DNA from 2 places in the Solwaraspora sp. WMMD1047 genome. Region 2 is predicted to be linked to the other one. Evidence: riboswitches for the same ligand, from Rfam matches in the RefSeq annotation. Region 2 holds a riboswitch; the other holds the start of a gene.

What was found. Region 2 has a riboswitch for thiamine pyrophosphate ahead of thiE (thiamine phosphate synthase). Riboswitches for the same ligand answer to the same signal wherever they lie in the genome.
Positions count from the first base shown of each region.
Region 1: another riboswitch for thiamine pyrophosphate. It lies ahead of O7627_RS25790 (ECF transporter S component); the one in region 2 lies ahead of thiE (thiamine phosphate synthase).

Region 1 is NZ_JARUBL010000001.1:5,647,707-5,657,246, forward strand. It holds gene O7627_RS25755 (hypothetical protein) at 6-605, opposite strand; gene O7627_RS25760 (stage II sporulation protein M) at 634-1,215, opposite strand; gene O7627_RS25765 (uberolysin/carnocyclin family circular bacteriocin) at 1,249-1,530, opposite strand; gene O7627_RS25770 (acyl-CoA dehydrogenase family protein) at 1,732-3,738, opposite strand; gene O7627_RS25775 (DUF6328 family protein) at 3,829-4,317, opposite strand; gene O7627_RS25780 (TIGR03943 family protein) at 4,417-5,148, opposite strand; gene O7627_RS25785 (permease) at 5,148-6,185, opposite strand; TPP riboswitch at 6,293-6,397, shown strand; gene O7627_RS25790 (ECF transporter S component) at 6,473-7,057, shown strand; gene O7627_RS25795 (ABC transporter ATP-binding protein) at 7,061-8,509, shown strand; gene O7627_RS25800 (energy-coupling factor transporter transmembrane component T) at 8,506-9,306, shown strand; gene O7627_RS25805 (isoprenyl transferase) at 9,314-9,540, opposite strand, start outside.
Region 2 is NZ_JARUBL010000001.1:830,182-839,721, reverse strand. It holds gene thiC (phosphomethylpyrimidine synthase ThiC) at 1-194, opposite strand, end outside; gene thiD (bifunctional hydroxymethylpyrimidine kinase/phosphomethylpyrimidine kinase) at 194-1,012, opposite strand; gene O7627_RS03990 (thiamine phosphate synthase) at 1,009-1,779, opposite strand; gene O7627_RS03985 (thiazole synthase) at 1,776-2,474, opposite strand; gene thiS (sulfur carrier protein ThiS) at 2,618-2,818, opposite strand; gene thiO (glycine oxidase ThiO) at 2,872-4,032, opposite strand; gene thiE (thiamine phosphate synthase) at 4,026-4,652, opposite strand; TPP riboswitch at 4,647-4,758, opposite strand; gene O7627_RS03965 (aldo/keto reductase) at 4,824-5,768, opposite strand; gene O7627_RS03960 (glycosyltransferase family 2 protein) at 5,954-6,919, shown strand; gene O7627_RS03955 (hypothetical protein) at 6,988-8,544, shown strand; gene O7627_RS03950 (class I SAM-dependent methyltransferase) at 8,634-9,383, opposite strand; gene O7627_RS03945 (glycosyltransferase) at 9,380-9,540, opposite strand, start outside.

The DNA.
Region 1 (9,540 bases), 4.8 Mb from region 2:
CTCGCTCAGGTGGCGCTCGACAGGATGGCCAAGGTCAGCGTACACACGAACAAGAATGTGATTTTCCCTTTTGGACGCCCGATCCAGTGCCGCCGGAACAGCAAGGTGGCGACCACGGCCGCGACGATTACGTATCCCTGATAGAACGCGTGATTCCGGGGGGACGAGATCCCGAAGACCAGGCTCACCACCTGGACGGGAAGCGTGCAGAGCGCCGCCACCAGGAAGAACAGGCCGATCTGCGTCCTGCCCGCGACCGTGATCGCGGGACGGAAGATATGTCGTTCGAGTGCCGAGGCGAGCGAATAGTAGAGAGCGAGAACGAACAGCGACAGAAGGATTCCGAGGAAGATCCCGGAGTTGACCGCCAGGTTCTCCAGGTTCTGGTCGGTCAGTTCCCGGCTCGCGTCACGCCGGTCCAACTCGGCCCGCACGTACGCCGGGAGTCCGGTCGACCGCAGCAGCAGAGCGACGGCGGTGATGAGGTAGACCACCGCCCAGACCCGGCGGCTGGTGACCATCGGGGTCCGGTTGCGCTTCCTCGGTGCCCCCTCGACCGGGGGCGCGACTACGGTGTCGGTACTCGATTCGGTGCCGGAATCCACGGTCGCTACCGTCCAATCGGTATCGATGCTAGCGAAGGCTGATCGTCGTCGCCTCGATGACCGCGGCGGCGACGATGATGACGACCGCGACCGCGAGCACCCGGACCGAGACCCGGATCGCCCGCAGGTACGTCGTCAGGTAGCCGACCGACTGGTCGCCGGAATCCGCCCGGCCGTAGGTCGAACGGAGCACTGCGCTGATCGGGTAGAGACCGGCGGTCGCGGCGAGCACCAGTCCGAGGATCTCCAGCGGCGCGTACCACACGATGGAGGCAAACGCCGCCGAGAAGCCGACGTTCGCGGCCGCGGCGGTAAACGTCGCTCCGATATAGAGCGCGGTGATCCCCCAGCTCAACAGGGTCGATACGCCGCCGGTCAGGACACCGGAGAAGAACAGCAGCGCGGCACCGAGGTTCCTCAGGAGAAAGAACGAGAGCAGGGCCAGGAAGGACGAATCCGTGCCGGCGTCCTCCGCGCCCGCTCCGGAGGCCGGGACCGCGTCCATGCTCGCGTGTCCGACGTAGATTCCCGCGGCCAGTATGGCTAGGGACGCCAGGAAGGGAGTAAGCGTAGCCTGCCCAGCGACGCCCCTAGCCATACTGCGTTCCATCGTCATCCTCGTGTTCGGACGGGTCGAACCTGCCTACGCCACCGCGGCGGCGGAGCCCCAGCGGGCGATGGCCCACCGGGCGGTCGCGATGACGGTGGCGGCGATGCCGCCCGACAGCAGGCCCATGACGATCGCGAGGGCGATGCCGCCGACCTGAACAGCGTTCACGATCTGCGACGCGAACGCGGTCGACAGACCGAACATGCCGGCGATGTACATCACGCTGACGCTGGCGAAGAGGAGTCCGGTCAACCCGAGCGCGGCGGCCGTCGCCAGCGCGCCAGAGCCCCTCGTTGCCTTCAGGCTAGTGTCCATGCCTTCCCTTCCTTTGTCCGCCGGGCTGGGATGCCCAGATGTGAACATCCTGCTGACCCGGCGGGAGAAGGGGCACCCCTAGGGGTAGGCGGTTGCCGCGATTGCGGCGGGCACGGGCAGCAACTATGATCCCGGCCGCCCGATCATGACTATGCCCGGCCGCCCCCCATCAGCGGAGCGGCCGGGCGCGGCAGCGACCGGTCACCGCTCCGGTCGGGGTACGCGACGGCGGACATCGTCGCTTGTGGACGGGCCGGGCTCCCAGGCCGCCACCCAGGGCCGGTCGTCGGCCGGCGTGACCACGCCCTCCTCCAGGAAGGCGTACCGGCCGGCGAGGATCCCCTTGGCCGCCCGCACGTCGACCGAGTCGGTGTTCTCCCACAGGGCGGCGAAGAGCGCCTCGGCGCGTAGCCGGGCCTGCCGGCAGAACAGGTCGGCCAGCTCCACCCCCTCGGGGTGAACGGACTTCTCCGCGCGGGCGCGTACGCAGACCGCCGACATCGCGAACAGTTCCGCACCGATGTCCACGATCCGGCCGAGGAACGCCTGCTTGCGCTCCATCTTTCCCTGCCAGCGGGACATCGCGTAGAAGGTGGAGCGGGCCAGCTTGCGGGAGGCCCGTTCGACGTAGCGCAGGTGGCCGGCGAGGGGGCCGAATTCGGCGTACCCGCCGGGGTTCTGGCCCCGGCCGACCGCGAGCGTCGGCAGCCACCGGGCGTAGAACGCGCCCGCCTTCGCCCCGGCCCGCGCCTTGCGGCCGAGGTCGGCGTCCGGGTCGATGATGTCGCCGGCCACCGAGAGGTGGGCATCGACGGCCTCCCGGGCGATCAGCAGGTGCATGATCTCGGTGGAGCCCTCGAAGATCCGGTTGATCCGCAGGTCGCGCAGGATCTGCTCCACCTCGACCGGGCGCTCGCCCCGGGCGGCCAGCGAGTCGGCCGTCTCGTAGCCCCGGCCGCCGCGGATCTGGACCAGCTCGTCGGCGACCAGCCAGGCCATCTCGCTGGCGTAGAGCTTGACCAGGGCCGCCTCGATCCGGATGTCGTTGCGGTCGTCGTCGGCCAGCAGGCAACAGAGGTCGAGCATGGTCTCCATGCCGTAGGTGGAGGCCGCGATGAAGGCCAGCTTCTTCGCCACCGCCTCGTGCGCGCCGACCGGCCGGCCCCACTGGACCCGGTCGGCGGCCCACTGGCGGGCCACGTTGAGCGACCACTTGCCGGCCCCGACGCACATCGCCGGCAGCGAGAGCCGGCCGGTGTTCAGCGTGGTGAGCGCGATCCGCAGGCCGCGCCCCTCGCCACCGATCACGTTCTCGGCCGGCACCACCACGTCGTGGAACCGGGTGAGGCTGTTCTCCAGCCCGCGCAGGCCGAGGAAGGCGTTGCGCCGCTCGACGGTGATCCCCGGGGTGTCGGCCTCGACGACGAAGGCGGTGATGCCGCCCTTGCGGTCCTGGCTGGCCGGCACCCGGGCCATCACCACCAGCAGGCTGGCCACCGTGCCGTTGGTGGCCCAGAGCTTGACGCCGTTGAGCCGGTAGCCGGTGCCGTCCTCGGTGGGCTCGGCGGTGGTGGCCAGCCGGGCCGGGTCGGAGCCGACGTCCGGCTCGGTCAGCAGAAACGCCGAGACTTCACCCGCGGCGAGCCGGGGCAGGAACTTCCGCTTCTGCTCCTCGGTGCCGAACATCTTCAACGGCTGCGGCACGCCGATCGACTGGTGCGCCGAGAGCAGCGCGCCGATCGACGGGTTCACCGAACCGGCCAGCATGAGCGCCCGGCAGTAGTGCAAATTTGACAGTTCCAGTCCGCCGTACTCCTGGTCGATCTTCATGCCGAAGGCGCCGAGCCGGCCGAGGCCCTGAAAAACCTCGTCCGGGATCGACGCCTCCCGTTCGATCCGGGCACCGTCCACCTCGGAGCGTACGTACTCGCCGAGCTTGGCCAGGAACTCCTCGGCCCGGGCGGTCTGCTCGGGGTCGGGGCGCGGCCACGGGTCGATCAGGTCGAGCCGGAACCGACCGAGGAACAGCTCCTTGCCGAAGCTCGGCTTGCCCCACTCGGACTCCCGGGCCGCCTCGGCGACCTGCCGGGCCTCCCGCTCGGTCACCTGGCCGGCTTCCTTGGGCAGCGGCCCGGCGCCGTCGCTCGCCGGCGGGACGGGTTCGCGCCGCCCGCCCGCCGCCGCCGTGCTGTTCTCCGTCGTGGTCATGGTTCCCCCTCCGACCGGGTACGGCTACAACAACGTTACCCCGGGACGTTACCCAGCGGTAGGTTTAGCCAACCCGGCCGGCGTGCCCCATTAGTCCTCGGGAACGGAGTCAGTCTCGTCGTCGTCCTCGGCCCAGTTCCGCCGCAGATAGGGCAGGCCGGCCCAGAAGGAGAGGAACCAGACCGCGGTCACCCCGCTGAGCACGAACGCCAACGGCCGGGGAAGCAGGTAATCCGTGATCAGCAGGACCGAGCTGACCATGGCGATCAGCATCAGGGCCAGACCGCCGGAGGCCATCCGGTGGGCGAACCGGACGAGTTCCGGCTTGCGGCCCTGCCGGAACAGCGCCCGGTGGAACGCGACCGGCGAGATGATCAGTGCGGTCGCGCCCGCGGCGGCCAGCAGGGCGACCACGTAGATGTCCCGTTGGAACACGGTGGTCTCCGGGAAGCCGCTGCTGAACGGCAGCGTCAACAGGAACGCGAAGAGGATCTGCACCCCGGTCTGCGCGACCCGCAACTCCTGCAGCAGGTCGGCGAAGTTCCGCTGCCAACGCTGCTTCTCTGTCTCCCGGTCCACCCATGGCCTCCGAAATCTCTTCACGAGTTTCGGTCACCTTTTCCCTCCGGCCAACTGGGCGAAACGCGAGGTTAACTCGACGCCCTCCACAGGGGGAGGTCACTCGTACTGCTGCTTCGGGGCCTCCACCTGCCGCCAGGACTCCACCGTCAGGTACGGGATCTCGGCCCGGTTGACCGGGTCGGTGCCGACCCGGTCGCTGTACCGGCCGGTCACCTCCACCCAGGTGTCCGGCGCCAAGCCGGCCGGCGGGTTGCCGTCCATGCCGACCTTGATCGGGCGTCCGTCGGCCGCGCAGCAGGAGAGGATCATCCTGGCCAGCAACGGCTCGCCGCCCGGATTGTCGACGATGAACCCGGTGAGCTGGACCCGGCGGTCCCCGATCGAGACACCCTTGTCAAACAGCGCCCGGGACGCGTAGTCGAGCACGCTGGTGCGGACCGGGTCGCCGTCGGGCAGCGGCGGGTAGTCGGAGACCTGCTGGCTCGACAGCGCGGTGCCGGCCTGGCCGGCCGCGTACGACCCGAGAGCCGGCGGGGCGACCAGCAGCAACCCGAGGACGGGCAGGATGAGCAGCCAACCGACCCGCGGCTCGTGGTGGGCGTGGCCGTGGTCGTCCCCGGCGTCATCCCCGCCGGTGGCCGCGACCGGCCGGCGCCGCAGGTCGTAGAAGAGCGTCATCACGGCCGCCACCACCAGCAGCAGCCCCGAGGCGATCAGGAACGGCTGCAGGCTCTCCTTGACGTAGCGCAGGTACATGTCGGTGAAGCTGGCCTTGAGCACGGCACCGCCGAGCAGAAGCAGCACCACACCCTGTGCCTGTCGGTTCACTACAGGACCACCGCCCCCACTCCGACGGCCGCCAGCACGGCGACCGCGAACGTCGCCGGGGCGAACCGGGCCGCGAACCGGCGGCCGAACACCCCGGCCTGCATCGAGATCAGCTTGAGGTCGACCATCGGACCGACCACCAGGAACGCCAACCGCGAGGTCAGCGAGAACTGCGACAGCGAGGCGGCGACGAAGGCGTCCGCCTCCGAGCAGATCGACAGCAGCACGGCGAGCACCGCGAGCGCCAGCACCGACAGCACCGGGTTGTCCGCCAGCGTCTGCAGCCACCGCTCCGGGACGAGCACGTTGATGCAGGCCGCGGCCGCCGCGCCGAGGACGAGGAATCCGCCGGCGTGCACGATGTCGTGGCGGACCGCCCCCCAGAAGGCCCGCCACCGCGACGAGTCGTCGAGCTCCGGGCGGTGCGGCAGCCGGATCCAGTCGGTGCGGCCGAGCCGCAACCAGAGCCAGCCCATGATCATGGCGACGATCAGGCTGGCCACGCCGCGGGCCAGCACCATCTCCGGATTGTTCGGGAACGCCACCGCGGTGGCCACCAGCACGATCGGGTTGATCGCCGGGGCGGCCAGCAGGAACGCCAGCGCCGCGGCCGGGGTCACGCCACGGCGGATCAGCGAGCCGGCGATCGGCACCGCCCCGCACTCGCAACCGGGCAGCACCACCCCGGCGCAGCTCGCCACCGGCACCGCCAGTGCCGGGTGGCTGGGCAGCGCCTTCGCCCAGAACGACCGGGGTACGAAGACCGCGATCACCGCCGACAGCGCCACCCCGAAGACCAGGAACGGGACCGCCTGCACCAGCACCGAGACGAAGACCGTCGTCCAGGTCTGCAGCCGAGGGCTGGAGATCGCCTCGGCCAGCGGCACCCGGAAGACGACAAGCAGGATGAGCAGCGCGGCCAGTACCTCGACCGAGCCGACCCGGTCACCGAAGAGCCGCTTCCGCGCCGGGTCCGCCGGCCGCTGCGGGTCGTCGACCCGGTCGGGACGGGACGGTGCCCGGCCGGGTGCGCTCACAGCGGTCCTCCTCAATCATCGGGCGCAACCACCTTAACCCGGGTGTCCGCTACCACATCCCCCTGTCCCACGCGGCCCGGCCGGTGCTAGCGTCGGCGGCACAACTGCATATCCGACAGGGGAGCGCGCAGCGCTGAGAGTGCGGACGACACCGCAGACCCTCGAACCTGATCTGGGTAATGCCAGCGCAGGGAGTTCGGTCGACCTCCAGCCGCGCCGCAGTCCGGGCCCACCGGACCGCGGCGTGCGTCTTGCCTGGTCCGCTGAAGCGACTGGGAGGCACCACCATGAGTCAACCCACCACCTGGCGCACCGTCGACGTCGTCGTCGGCTCGGTGATCGCCGTGGCCTTCGGCGTCGTGTTCTGGGCCTGGGGCCTGGTCTGGTCCGCCACCGAGAGCGCGTTCGCGTTCTTCCCACCCGCACAGGCCGTCATGTACGGCATCTGGCTGCTGCCGGCCGTCCTCGGTGGCCTGATCATCCGCAAGCCGGGCGCGGCGCTCTACTGCGAGACCGTCGCCGCCGTGGTCTCCGCGCTGCTCGGCAGCCAGTGGGCCGGCACGGTCATCCCGCAGGGCATCGTCCAGGGGCTCGGCGCCGAGCTGGCCTTCCTCGCCTTCCGCTACCGGTCGTACCGGCTGCCGGTGGCGGTGCTGGCCGGCACGTTGACCGGCCTGGGCGCGGCGTTGTTCGACTTCTTCGTCTGGAACCCCGAGTACGCGCTCTGGTCCTACCGGATCCCGTACGCCCTGCTCACCATCGTCAGCGCGGCGGTGCTGGCCGGCGCCGGCGGGTGGGCGCTGACCCGGGCGTTGGCCCGCACCGGGGTGCTGGACCGGTTCCCGGCCGGTCGCGAACGCGCCGCCATCTGATCCGTGAGCGCCATCGACCTGCGCGGCTTCGGCTGGCGGCACGCCGGCCGCCGGGCATGGGCGGTACGCGACGTCGACCTGCGGGTGGAGTCCGGTGAGCGGGTGCTGCTGCTCGGCGGGTCCGGGGCGGGCAAGAGCACCCTGCTCGCCGCGCTCGCCGGTCTGCTGGCAGAGGACTCCGGCGAGCAGGTCGGCACCGTCGAGATCGACGGGCTCGACCCGCGCAAGGCCCGGGAGCGGGTCGGCATCGTCTTCCAGGACCCGCAGACCCAGCTGGTGATGGCCCGGGCCGGCGACGACGTCGCGTTCGGGCTGGAGAACCGGGGGGTGCCGGCCGAGGAGATCTGGCCCCGGGTGCACGCCGCGCTGCGCCGGGTCGGCTTCCCGTACCCGGCCGACCGGGCCACCGCGGCGCTCTCCGGCGGCGAGCAGCAGCGGCTGGCCCTGGCCGGGGTGCTCGCCGCCCGACCCGGACTGCTGCTGCTCGACGAGCCGACGGCCAACCTCGACCCGGCCGGCGCCGAGCTGGTGCGGTCCGCGGTGGCCGGCGCGCTGGACGCCGGGACCACGATGATCCTGGTCGAGCACCGGGGCTGGCTGCCGCTGGTCGACCGGGTGGTGGTCCTGACGCCCGGTGGCGGCATCCGGGTCGACGGCCCACCGGAGGTCGTCTTCGGCACGCACGGCGACGCGCTGGCCGCCGACGGGGTGTGGGTTCCCGGCCGGACGGTCCTGCCCCGCCGGGCGGCGGCCCCGCCGGGCGACATGCTGTTGACCGCGGACCGGGTCGGCCTGGCGCCCCGGCTGGACCCGACCGACCTGGCGGTACGCGCCGGCGAGGCGGTCGCCGTGCTAGGCCCCAACGGCGCCGGCAAGTCGACCCTCGCGTTGCTGCTGGGCGGCCTGCTCAAGCCCGGCCAGGGGCGGGTGACGGCCGGTGCCGGGCTGGCCGGTCCCGGCGACGGGTCCGCCTCCGGGCGGGGCGGGAGCGGGCGGGGCGGGAGCGCCCCGCACCGGTGGCGGGCGCCGGTGCTGGCCCGGCGGATCGGGTCGGTGTTCCAGGACCCGGAGCACCAGTTCGTCACCGGCACGGTCCGCGACGAACTCGCCCTCGGCCCGCGTCGGACCGGCCGGTCCGCGGTGGAGGTGTCGGCGGTGGTGGACGAGCTGCTGGGCCGGCTGCGACTGGACCGGCTGGCCGGGGCGAACCCGTACACCCTCTCCGGCGGCGAGGCCCGGCGGCTGAGTGTGGCGACCGCCCTGGCCAGCGCCCCCCGCCTGTTGATCTTCGATGAGCCGACCTTCGGCCAGGACCGGCGGACCTGGCTGGAGCTGGTCGACCTGCTCGCCGGCCTGCGCGACGCCGGCCACGGGATCGTGACCGTCACCCACGACGCCGACTTCGTCGCGGCGCTGGCCGACCGCCGGGTCACCCTGGCGCGGCAGCCGTGATCGACGTCGCGCCGATCGCCCGGCCCGGCGCGCCGCTGGCCCGGCGCAACCCGGTCGCGAAGCTGGCCGCCGCGCTGGTCTTCTCGTTCACGCTGGTGGCCACTCTCGATCCGGTGGCCCCGGCGATCGCGCTCGCGGTCGAACTGGCCGTGCTGCCGCTGTTCGGGGTGGGTTACCGGGCGCTGGCCCGACGGGCCTGGCCGCTGCTGCTGGCAGCCCTCGGCATCGTGGTCACCCTGGTGCTGTTCGCCGCCGACCGGGACGGCACCACGCTGCTGGCCGCCGGGCCGGTGGTGGTCACCACCGGGGTGCTGCTCACCGCCCTCGGGCTGATCCTGCGGCTGTTCGCGGTGGCGCTGCCCGGCGTGATCGTCTTCGCCACCACCGACCCCACCGATCTGGCCGACGCGCTGATCCAGAACGCCCGGGCACCGGCCCGGTTCGCGATCGGCGCGCTGGCCGCGTTCCGGCTGGTGCCGCTGCTCGGCCGCGAGTGGCAGATGATCAGCATGGCCCGCCGGGCGCGCGGCGTGGACGCCGGCCGCAACCCGGTCGCCCGGCTGCGGCTCTTCGCCTCCACCGCGTTCGCCCTGCTGGTCGGCGCGATCCGGCGGGGCACCCGGTTGGCGGTGGCGATGGACGCCCGCGGCTTCGACGCCGGCACGCCGCGTACCCATGCCCGCCGGCAGCGGTTCACCGGGGCGGACGGCGCGCTGGTGGCCGGGGCGGCCGGGTTGGCCGGCGCGGCGGTCGCCACCAGCGTGCTGCTCGGCACCTTCCGACCACTGCTGGGCTGAGGCCGGACTATCGGGCGGGTGCGACCGGGTTGGGTAGCGCGCCACCGAACCGTCGGTCACGCTGGGCGTACAGCTCGCAGGCGTACCAGAGGTGTCGACGGTCGAAGTCGGGCCAGAGCGTGTCGAGGAAGATCAGTTCGGCGTACGCGGTCTGCCAGAGCAGAAAGTTCGAGGTGCGCTGCTCGCCGGACGGGCGCAGGAACAGGTCGACCGGCGGCACCTCGGGGTGGTACA
Region 2 (9,540 bases):
ACCGGCGCGACATCGCCGCGTTCGGCGATCCAGGCACCGCGCAGCGGCGGCAGCCCCACCTCCGGGTCGGACCCCGGACCGGAGGTGTCGTAGAGCCGGACCGGCGGGTTGTCACCGGCCAGCCGGACCTCCGCGAAGGGCACCCGGACGTCGGGACGCGTCCCTTCGACGTACACCTTGCGACGAGCCTCCATCAGCAACCTCCTGGGTTTCGGTCCGACCACCCGAAGTGGTCGAGCGGGCCATGGCCGGTGCCCAACCGCCAGCCGCTGCCACCGGCGAGCGCGCGACCGACGTACTCCTTCGCCGCCCGCACGGCCGCCGGCACGTCGTCGCCGAGCGCGAGCCGGGCGGCGATCGCGGCCGACAGCGAGCAGCCGGTGCCGTGGGTGTTGCGGGTGGCGATCCACGGACCCCGCAGCAGGATGCTCCGGGTCCCGGTCCAGAACGCGTCGACGGCCTCACCGGGGGTGGTCCCGTCGGCCCCCGCGTCGCCGCCGGTGACCAGCACGAACCTCGGTCCGCCCGCGGCCAGGTCGCGGGCGGCGGCGGCCATCTCGTCGGGGGTGTCCACCGGGCGTCCGAGGAGCGCCGCGGCCTCCGCGCGGTTCGGCGTCGAGATCAGCGCGTACGGCAGCAGCCGCTGCACCGCCGTGGCCGCGCCGAGCCGGTGTCCGCTGGTGGAGACGAGTACCGGGTCGACGACCAGCGCCGGCAGCTGCCCGGCCCGGACGCGGGCGGCGACGGCCGTGGCGATCCGCTGTGAGCCGAGCATGCCGGTCTTGGCCGCCCGGACCGGAAGGTCGTCCAGGACGGTGTCGAGCTGCCCGGCGACCATGGTGGACGGGACCGCGTGCACACCGGTGACGGCCCGGGTGTTCTGCGCGGTGACGGCGGTGATGACCGAGGTGCCGTAGACGCCGAGCGCGGCGAAGACCTTCAGGTCGGCCTGGATCCCGGCGCCGCCGCCGGAGTCGGAGCCGGCGATGGTGAGCGCGACCGCCGGGGTCACCGGTCCCCCTCCCCACCCTGGCCACCCACCGACCGCCCGGCCGCCAACGGGCTGGCCGCTGCCAGACCGGCCGCCAACGGGCTGGCCGCTGCCAGACCGGCCGCCAACGGGCTGGCCGCTGCCGGTCGACGCCGCCGGCTGGGGCGGGCCTGGTCGGCAGCGGCCAGCAGGGTACGGGCGAGTCCGCCGGGGTCGTCGGCGCGCATCAGCGCACCCATCACCGCCACCCCGGCCGCCCCGGCGGCGACGCAGGCGGCGACCCGCTCGGGCGTCTCGACGCCGCCCAGCGCGAGCACCGGCACCCGGCTGCGCCCGCTCAGTTCGGCCAGCCCGGCCGGGCCGAGTGCCGGACCGTAGCCCGGCTTCGACCGGCTGGCGAAGACCGGTGACAGCGTCACGTAGTCCTCGGTGGTGACCCGGGCCAGCTCCGTCGCGTCGTGGCAGGACCGCCCGACGAGCAGGCCGCCTCCCAGACCAGGCTGGCCGGCCAGAGCCGGCGGGCCGCCCAGGGCCGGTGCCGGCAGGTGTACGGCGGTGCCGCCCAACGGGTCGGGGCCGGCCACGATCAGCCGGCCGCCGACCGGATCGAGGATCGTCCGTAGCCGGTCGGCGAGGGCCCGCCGCCGGTCACCCGGCAGGTCGCGTTCCCGCAGCAGCACCCACCGGACACCGGCCCGCACCACCGCCGCGACCTGCGATGTCAGCGACCGGCGGGCCTGGCTCCGGTCGGTGACCAGCAGCAACCCGGTCGGCACCGGCCCGGTCACAGGTCCGGCCGCCCGTCGTCCGGGGTGGAGGCGAGCGCGTGGAAGCGGCGCGGGATGCGCCCGGCCCGCGCCGCCAGCCGGCCCGCCTCGACCGCGTACCGCATCGCGGTGGCCATCCGGGCCGGCTCGGTGGCCCGGGTCACGGCGCTGGCCAGCAGCACCCCGTCGCAGCCGAGCTCCATCGCCAGCGCCGCGTCCGAGGCGGTGCCGATCCCGGCGTCCAGGATCACCGGCACCGACACGCTCTGCCGGAGCAGCCGGATCTGGTGTGGATTGTTGATGCCGAGGCCGGATCCGATCGGCGCGCCGGCCGGCATCACGGCCGCGCAGCCGAGGTCGGCCAGTCGCCGGGCGAGCACCGGGTCGTCGGTCGTGTACGGCAGCACGGTGAACCCGTCGGCGACCAGCTCCTCGGCGGCCCGGACCAGCTCGACGGCGTCCGGCAGCAGGGTGCGCTCGTCGCCGATCACCTCCAGCTTGATCCAGTCCGTCTCGAAGGCGTCCCGGGCCAGCCGGGCCACCTTCACCGCCTCGGTCGCCGTGTAGCAGCCGGCGGTGTTGGGCAGCAGCTTCACCCCGCACCGGTCCAGCACGTCCAGCAGCCCGCCGGGGGTGCCGGCCGAGTCCACCCGGCGCAGGGCGACGGTCACCAGCGCCGCACCGGAGGCGCGGATCGAGTCCTCGATGGCCCGCATGCTCGACGCGCCGCCGGTGCCGAGGATCAGCCGGGAGCCCAGCACCTCGCCGCCGAGCAGGAACGGATCGTCAGCCCCGGGGGCGTCGGCTGCCGCGACGGCGGGACCGCTGTCGGCGGCCGGCGTGGGTGTCGACATCGACCTCACCCGCCCTGCGCCGCGGTCAGCACCTCGACCCGGTCGCCGTCGCGCAGCGCCGTCGCCGGCCATCCGGCCCGCGGGACCACCTCACCGTTGACTGCCACCGCGACGCCGCGGACCTGCGCGGTCACCTCGACGACCAGCTCCGCCACCGTCAGCGCGCCGGGCAACCGGCGTTGTTCACCGTTCACGATCAGCTCCACCACCGCTCCCTCCGTCGGTCGGTCCGGTCCGCGTGGCCGCGCGGCCGGTCAGCTCAGGGTCGGGTGAACCGGTCGGGCGCGAACGGCGCCAGTGCCGGATCCGGTACGCCGGTGGCCACCAGGTCGGCGACCAGCTCCGCGGTCACCGGGGTGAGCAGGACCCCGTGCCGGTGGTGACCGGTCGCCACCACCAGGGCGGCGGCCCCCTCGGGCCGGTCGGGCAGCGCACCGATGATCGGGGCGTTGTCCGGCGTACCCGGTCGCAGCCCGGCGCCCGCCTCGACCAGGTCGTACTCGGCGAGCTCCGGCAGCAGGTCGGTGGCGGCGCGGAGCAGACCCAGCACTCCGCCCGCGGTGACCGCCTGGTCGGACCGTTCCTCGACGGTGGCGCCGACCACCACCTCACCGTCCCGCCTCGGCACCAGGTAGACCGACCGGCCGTCGGCGTACCCCCGGATCACGTGCCGGAAGCCCGGCGCGGCGCCATCGGGCGCCCGGAGCCGGAGGATCTGGCCCTTCACCGGCCGGACCGGCAGCCCGGTCAGCTGGCCCGCCGCGTACCCGGCCGCCACCACCACCGTGCCGGCGTCCAGGCTCGCCAGGTCCGTCACCGGGGCCGGCACGAACCCGACCCCGGCGGACTCGGCGGCGGCCCGCAGCGCGGCCGACAGCCGGCGGGGGTCGACCTGGTGGTCGTCGGGCGCGTAGCCGCCGCCGGCCAGCCGCGGCGCCAGCAGCGGCTCGCGGTCCCGCAGCTCCGCCGGCGTCTGCCGGGTGATCGGCAGTCCCAACTCCCGCTGGTACGCGACCAGCCGCCGCGCCTCGGCGATGTCGTCGGCGGTGAGCGCCACCACGAGCGTGCCGTCGGTCCGGTAGCCGATGTCCTGCCCGGTGCGGGCGGACAGCTCCTCGGCGAACGCGGGCCACCGGGCGGCCGAGTCGAGCATCAGCCGGGTCAGTTCGGCCTCGCCGAAGTGCGACTCGGCGACCGGCGAGAGCATCCCGGCAGCGACCGCCACCGCGCCGGAGCCGGGCGCCGGGTCGTGCACGGTCACCCGCAGCCCCCGGGCCGCGCACCGCCAGGCGGTCGCCAGCCCGATCGGCCCGCCACCGACCACCAGCACATCCGGCCGGCCAACCGACCCCGCCCCAGGCCCGGTCGCAGACCCCGGCGCACGCCCGGACCCCGGCGCAGGTCCCGGGCCGGTCAGCATTGCAGTGCTTTCAGCAGGTCGGCGACCGCGGCCGCCGGGTCGGCGGCGGCGGAGACCGCGCTGATCACCGCGACGCCGTGGGCGCCGGCCGCGGTCAGGGCGGGCACCGTGGCCAGGGTGACCCCGCCGATGGCGACCACCGGGAGGTCGACCGTGCCGGCGACCCGCCGGACGCCGTCCGGCCCGATCGGCGGGGGCAGTCCCGACTTGGTGTCGGTGGCGAAGCAGGGGCCGACGCCGACGTAGTCCGCGCCGGCCGACGCGGCGGCGACGGCGTCGGCGGGGGTGCGGGCGGTGGCACCGAGCACCGCCTCCGGGCCGAGGACCCGACGGGCCACCGCGACCGGCAGGTCGTCGGCCCCGACGTGGCCGCCGGCCGCGCCGGCCGCGAGCGCGACGTGCAGCCGGTCGTTGACCAGGCACCGGGTGCCGGTGCCGGCGAACAGGGCGACGACCCGGGTGGTCAGCGCGTATGCCTGCCGGTCGGTGGCGGTGTCCGGGACCCGGACCTGGATGACGAGGTCCGGGCCGGCGAGTGGGCGGACGGCGCGGAGCAGGGTGAGCGGATCGTGGCCCGGCCGGCCGTCGGTGATCAGGTGCAGTCGTCCCAGAGTTGGCACGGTGGCACTCCTCCCTGCGCCGGCATTACCCGGATCAGGTTCGACGGTCGGAGGCCGTGTCAGCCTCCCTCTCAGCCCGGTGCGCCGGGCTCCCGTGGGTTACTCGTACCGCCGAGGGTACGGGGCGGGTCACGGTTCCGTAAAGGGCCGCGCCCGCTGGCGTCCCTCGGGTCAGAGGATGGTCCGCAGCTCGGCCAGGTCCGCCGGGGTCGGCTGCCAGCGGCCGGCGGCCGCGTTCGCCCGGACCTGCTCCGGGGTGGTCGCACCGGCGATCACGGAGGTCACGGCCGGCTGGGCGGCGAGCCCGCCGATCGCCACGTCCAGCATGCTGAGCTCCCGCTCGGCGGCGTACTTCCGCAGCGCCTCGATGGTGTCCCAGGGCGCGGCGGCGAGCCGTTCGGCGTACCGTCCGCCGCCGGCCAGCCGGCTGCCGGCCGGCGGCGTCTCGCCCCGCCGGTACTTCCCGGTGAGCAGGCCGTTGGCGAGCGGGAAGAACGGCAGCAGGCCGAGCCCGAACCGCTCACAGGCCGGCACCACCTCGGCCTCGACGTCTCGTTGCAGCAGGCTGTAGTGGTTCTGGGCGCTGATGAACGGGGTACGCCCGGTGGTCCGGGCCCGCCAGTCGGCGTCGGCGATCTGCCAGCCGGCGAAGTTCGAGTTGCCCAGGTAGCGGACCTTGCCGGCCCGGACCAGGTCGTCCAGCGCGGCCAGCGTCTCCTCGATCGGGGTGCCCGGGTCGGGCTGGTGGAACTGATAGAGGTCGATGTGGTCGGTGCCGAGCCGGCGCAGGGACGCCTCGACCGCCCGGGCGATGTACCGGCGGGATCCGCGGGCGCCGTGGTCCGGGCCGTTCATCCCGGACATGTCCATGCCGAACTTGGTCGCCACCACCACGTCGTCCCGGCGGCCCCGCAGGGCCACGCCCAACTGCTCCTCGGAGCCGCCGTGCGGCTCGCCGTAGATGTCGGCGGTGTCGAAGAAGTTGATCCCGGCGTCCAGGGCCGCGTCGACGACCGCGGTGGTGCCGTCCTGGTCGAGCTTGCGGCCGAAGTTGTTGCAGCCGATTCCCACCACTGACACCACGAGTCCCGAATCGCCCAGCCGGCGATAGATCATCTCAGTCACCGGTTTACCCTATGCCGGCACCGCGCCGGCCGGCGCTGCAACCGGGCGTCAGAAGCGGGCGCGCGAGGCGGGCGGCGGGATGTCGGAGACGACACGAGACTGCTATATGGTGGGCACGATTCCGGCGGCTCCTTACGTTACCCCAATCCGCCGGCTACTCCAGGAGTGTGGGTGAAATGACAGTGACAGGCCATGTCGACGGACCCGGCGCTGCGGTGGCGACGGTACCGGCCCAGGCCTCCAGGGACGACGACGCGCGCTTGGACGTGACGGTCGTGCTGCCCTGCTACAACGAGCAGGATCACCTCCTGAAGGAGATCGAACGGATCTCCGAGTCGATGGACCGCAGCGGCTACCGCTACGAGCTGCTCGCCATCGACGACAAGTCCACCGACAACACCCTGCAGATCCTGCAGGAGGCGTCGCTGCGCTTCCCGCACCTGCGGGTGCTCCCGTTCGCCCGCAACGGTGGTTCGGGCACGGCCCGCCGGATCGGCACCCAGCAGGCCCGCGGCGAGATCGTGGTGTGGACCGACGCGGACATGACCTACCCGAACGAGCGGATCCCCGAGTTCGTGCAGCTGCTGGAGAAGGACCAGTCCATCGACCAGGTGGTCGGGGCCCGGACCAGCGAGCAGGGTACGCACAAGATGCTGCGGGTGCCGGCGAAGTGGCTGATCCGCAAGATCGCCGAGCGGCTGGCCGGGACCAAGATCCCCGACCTGAACTCCGGTCTGCGGGCGTTCCGCCGCGAGGTGTCGCTGCCGTACCTGCGGCTGCTGCCCCCCGGATTCTCCTGCGTCACCACGATCACGATGGCGTTCCTGCACAACCAGCACACCGTGCAGTACGTGCCGATCACCTACTCGAAGCGCTCCGGCTCCTCGAAGTTCCATTTCGTCTCGGACGCCTACCGCTACATCCTGCAGGTGCTGCGGATGGTGATGTACTTCAACCCGCTCAAGGTGCTGATGCCGCTCGCCCTCTGGCTGCTGGCCATCGGCGGCGGCAAGGTGATCTACGACGTGATCGCCAACCCGGTGCGGATCGCCACCAACACCATCATGATCGTGATGACCGGCCTGATGATCGGCGCGGTCGCGCTGCTCGCAGACCTCATCGTGCGCTCCCGGGCCGACTAGCACCCGCTCCTTACGGATCGCGCTCCAACCCGGTACGACCTGCCTGGAACTAGCCAGAGAGATCGCCCATGAGCGGCCAGCTTTCCTCTGCACCGGACACCCGGCACACGCCCGACGCGGACTCCGCGTCGGGCGTGGCCCCGGTCGACCCGAACCCGGACGCGGCCGGCACGGGGAACGGCCCGGACCGCGCCGACCGCTGGGGATGGCTGTCGGTCGGCGCGATCACGGCCGTGATCGCGGTGAGCTGGCTGCCGCTGATCACCGCCCCGTTCGGCGACAACCACCTCGGCCGGATCATCGGGCGGTACGCCCTGCACCTGCGCAACCTGCAGGAAGACGGGCTGGTCGGTTCGTCGTTCAGCGCCGACTGGCTGCCGTACGCCTCGGCGTCGTACGCGCACCACCCGCCGCTGCTCAACGCGCTCACCGCCCTGTTCGGGCTGTTGCCCGGCGACAGCGAGGCCGAGGTGTGGCTCGCGCCGTACCTGTTGGCGCTGCTGGTCATCCCCGCCGCCGCCGCGCTGCTGCGGGGCTTCGGGATCAGCTGGACCAGCACCCTGTTGTCGATCGGGCTGACCGTGGCGACCACCTTCTTCTGGGTGTACAGCCCGTTGATGTTCGACCTCGGCCCGATCCTGGCGCTCTCGGCCGCCGTGGTGCACCTGCGGCGCCGGCCGGATCCGCCCCGCTGGCTGGTGCTGTCGGCCTGCGCGGCGGCCCTGCTCGCCTGCCTGGTCTCCTGGCCGGGCATCGCCCTGTCGGCGGTGCTCGGGCTGTGGCTGTTCGCGGCCCGCAGGCTGGACCGGGTGACGGTGGCGGTCGGCGCCTCGATGGTGCTCGGGGTGGCGCTCAGCCTCACCTTCGTCGTCGGCATCAGCGGCATCAGCAACCTCAGCAACCAGACCGACACCCGGACGGCGGGTGGCGACTACACGGCACTGGAGTTCCTCCGCCGGCAGTGGCAGTACGCCGACCTGATGCTGCCCAAGTGGTACCTGTTGCTGCTGCCGATCGGGGTGGTGATGGGGTTGCTGGTCCGGCGCACCCGGTTCTACGTCGCGGTGGCGACGGCCTTCACGCTGGGCTGGATGCTGGTGCTCAACAACGGGGCGTTCATCCACTCGTACTGGTCCTACCCGGCGCTGATCCTGGGGCTGGTCGGCATCGGCGTTCTGCTGGACTGGGCCGCCGCCCGGGTGCCGACCGCGTTGACCGCCCGGTCGGTCGCGGCCGGGGTGCTGCTTGTCGCGTACCTCGCCTTCCTGATCTTCGGGCCGACGGAGCGCAAGCACGTCGCCGAGCCGATCGACGCGGGTCGGCTGGTCGCCGAGCACGGCCCGGCCAGCGGCCAGCGCTCCGCCTGGACCGTCGGCGGCGGCCTGAGTACGCCCCGCTGGCTGGCCTACTACTGGGACCTGACGCCGCGGGCGCTCAACGAGGAGCTGGTGCTGGGCACCGATCCGGCGGCGGTGCACCAGCCCCGCCCGGAGGATCTGGTCCTGATGAACATGAACCGCAAGCCGGAGTGGCTACCCGAGTCGATCAAGCAGCAGGCGGTCGCCGAGGAGGGCTACTACGGACTGTTCCGGGTGGCCGACCTGCGGGCCGCCGCCCAGGGTTGATCCGGCCACCCACACAGAACCGCGCCCGCCCGTACCGGAGATCCTCCGGCCCGGGCGGGCGCGTCGTCGTTTCGGTCCGGCCCGGTCGATCAGGCCGTCGGGCGGGCGGCCAGGGCGACCAGGCCCGGCCCGCGGCTGGGGCGCATCCGCTGCAGCGCGACGAACGGCGAGACCGCAAGCTTGATCATGCCGCCGGCCAGCGCCCCGGTCGGCTGCAGGATCCGGCCGGAACCGGAGGTGCGCTCCTCGGCGGTCTCGGCCGCGCCGTCCTCCCGCTTGCCGGCCATCTTGTCCCGGACCGAGTCGAGCAGGTAGCCGAGCGGCCAGCCGTAGTGCACCAGGCGCGGCTCGGCGGTGCCCGCCTCGACCAGCCGTTCCCGCAGCTGCTCGGCCGAGTAGCGCCGGTAGTGCCCGACCAGGGTGTCCCAGGCGTTGAACCGCTCCGGGTCGGACGGCACCGACAGCAGCAGGTGACCGCCGGGCTTGACCAGCGGCAGCCAGTCGGCCAGCGCGGCGGCGTCGTCGGCGATGTGCTCCAGCACCTCGAACGCGCAGACCAGGTCGTACTGGGTGCCGGTCGGGACCTTGTTGTGGTCGCCGTGGATGACCGTGCCGCCGACCGACTCGATCCGCTGGCGGGCCGTCTCGAAGCTGCCGTCGTCCGGTTCCACGGCCGTGTAGCCGCCCGGGGCGAGTTGCGCCAGCCGCATCCCGAAGCCGCCCATGCCGCAGCCGAGTTCGAGGATGCTGTGCGGGCGGATCTCCGCCACGGTCCGGCGGACCACGTTCCAGCGCAGCGCCGCCCTGGGGGCGAGCGGCGGATCGGACTGCTTGCTCATCGGGCTGAGGTCCTCGCTTCCGGCGATACGGAGGGTTCTGCGCCTGGGGGCGGCGCGGTCGGTGGTGCGGCGGCGGCCGCCGGGGATGACGCGGCCAGCCGGTCGCGGACCGGGGCGACCACGGTGGCGGGCGCGAACCGTTCGGCGGCCCGGGCCG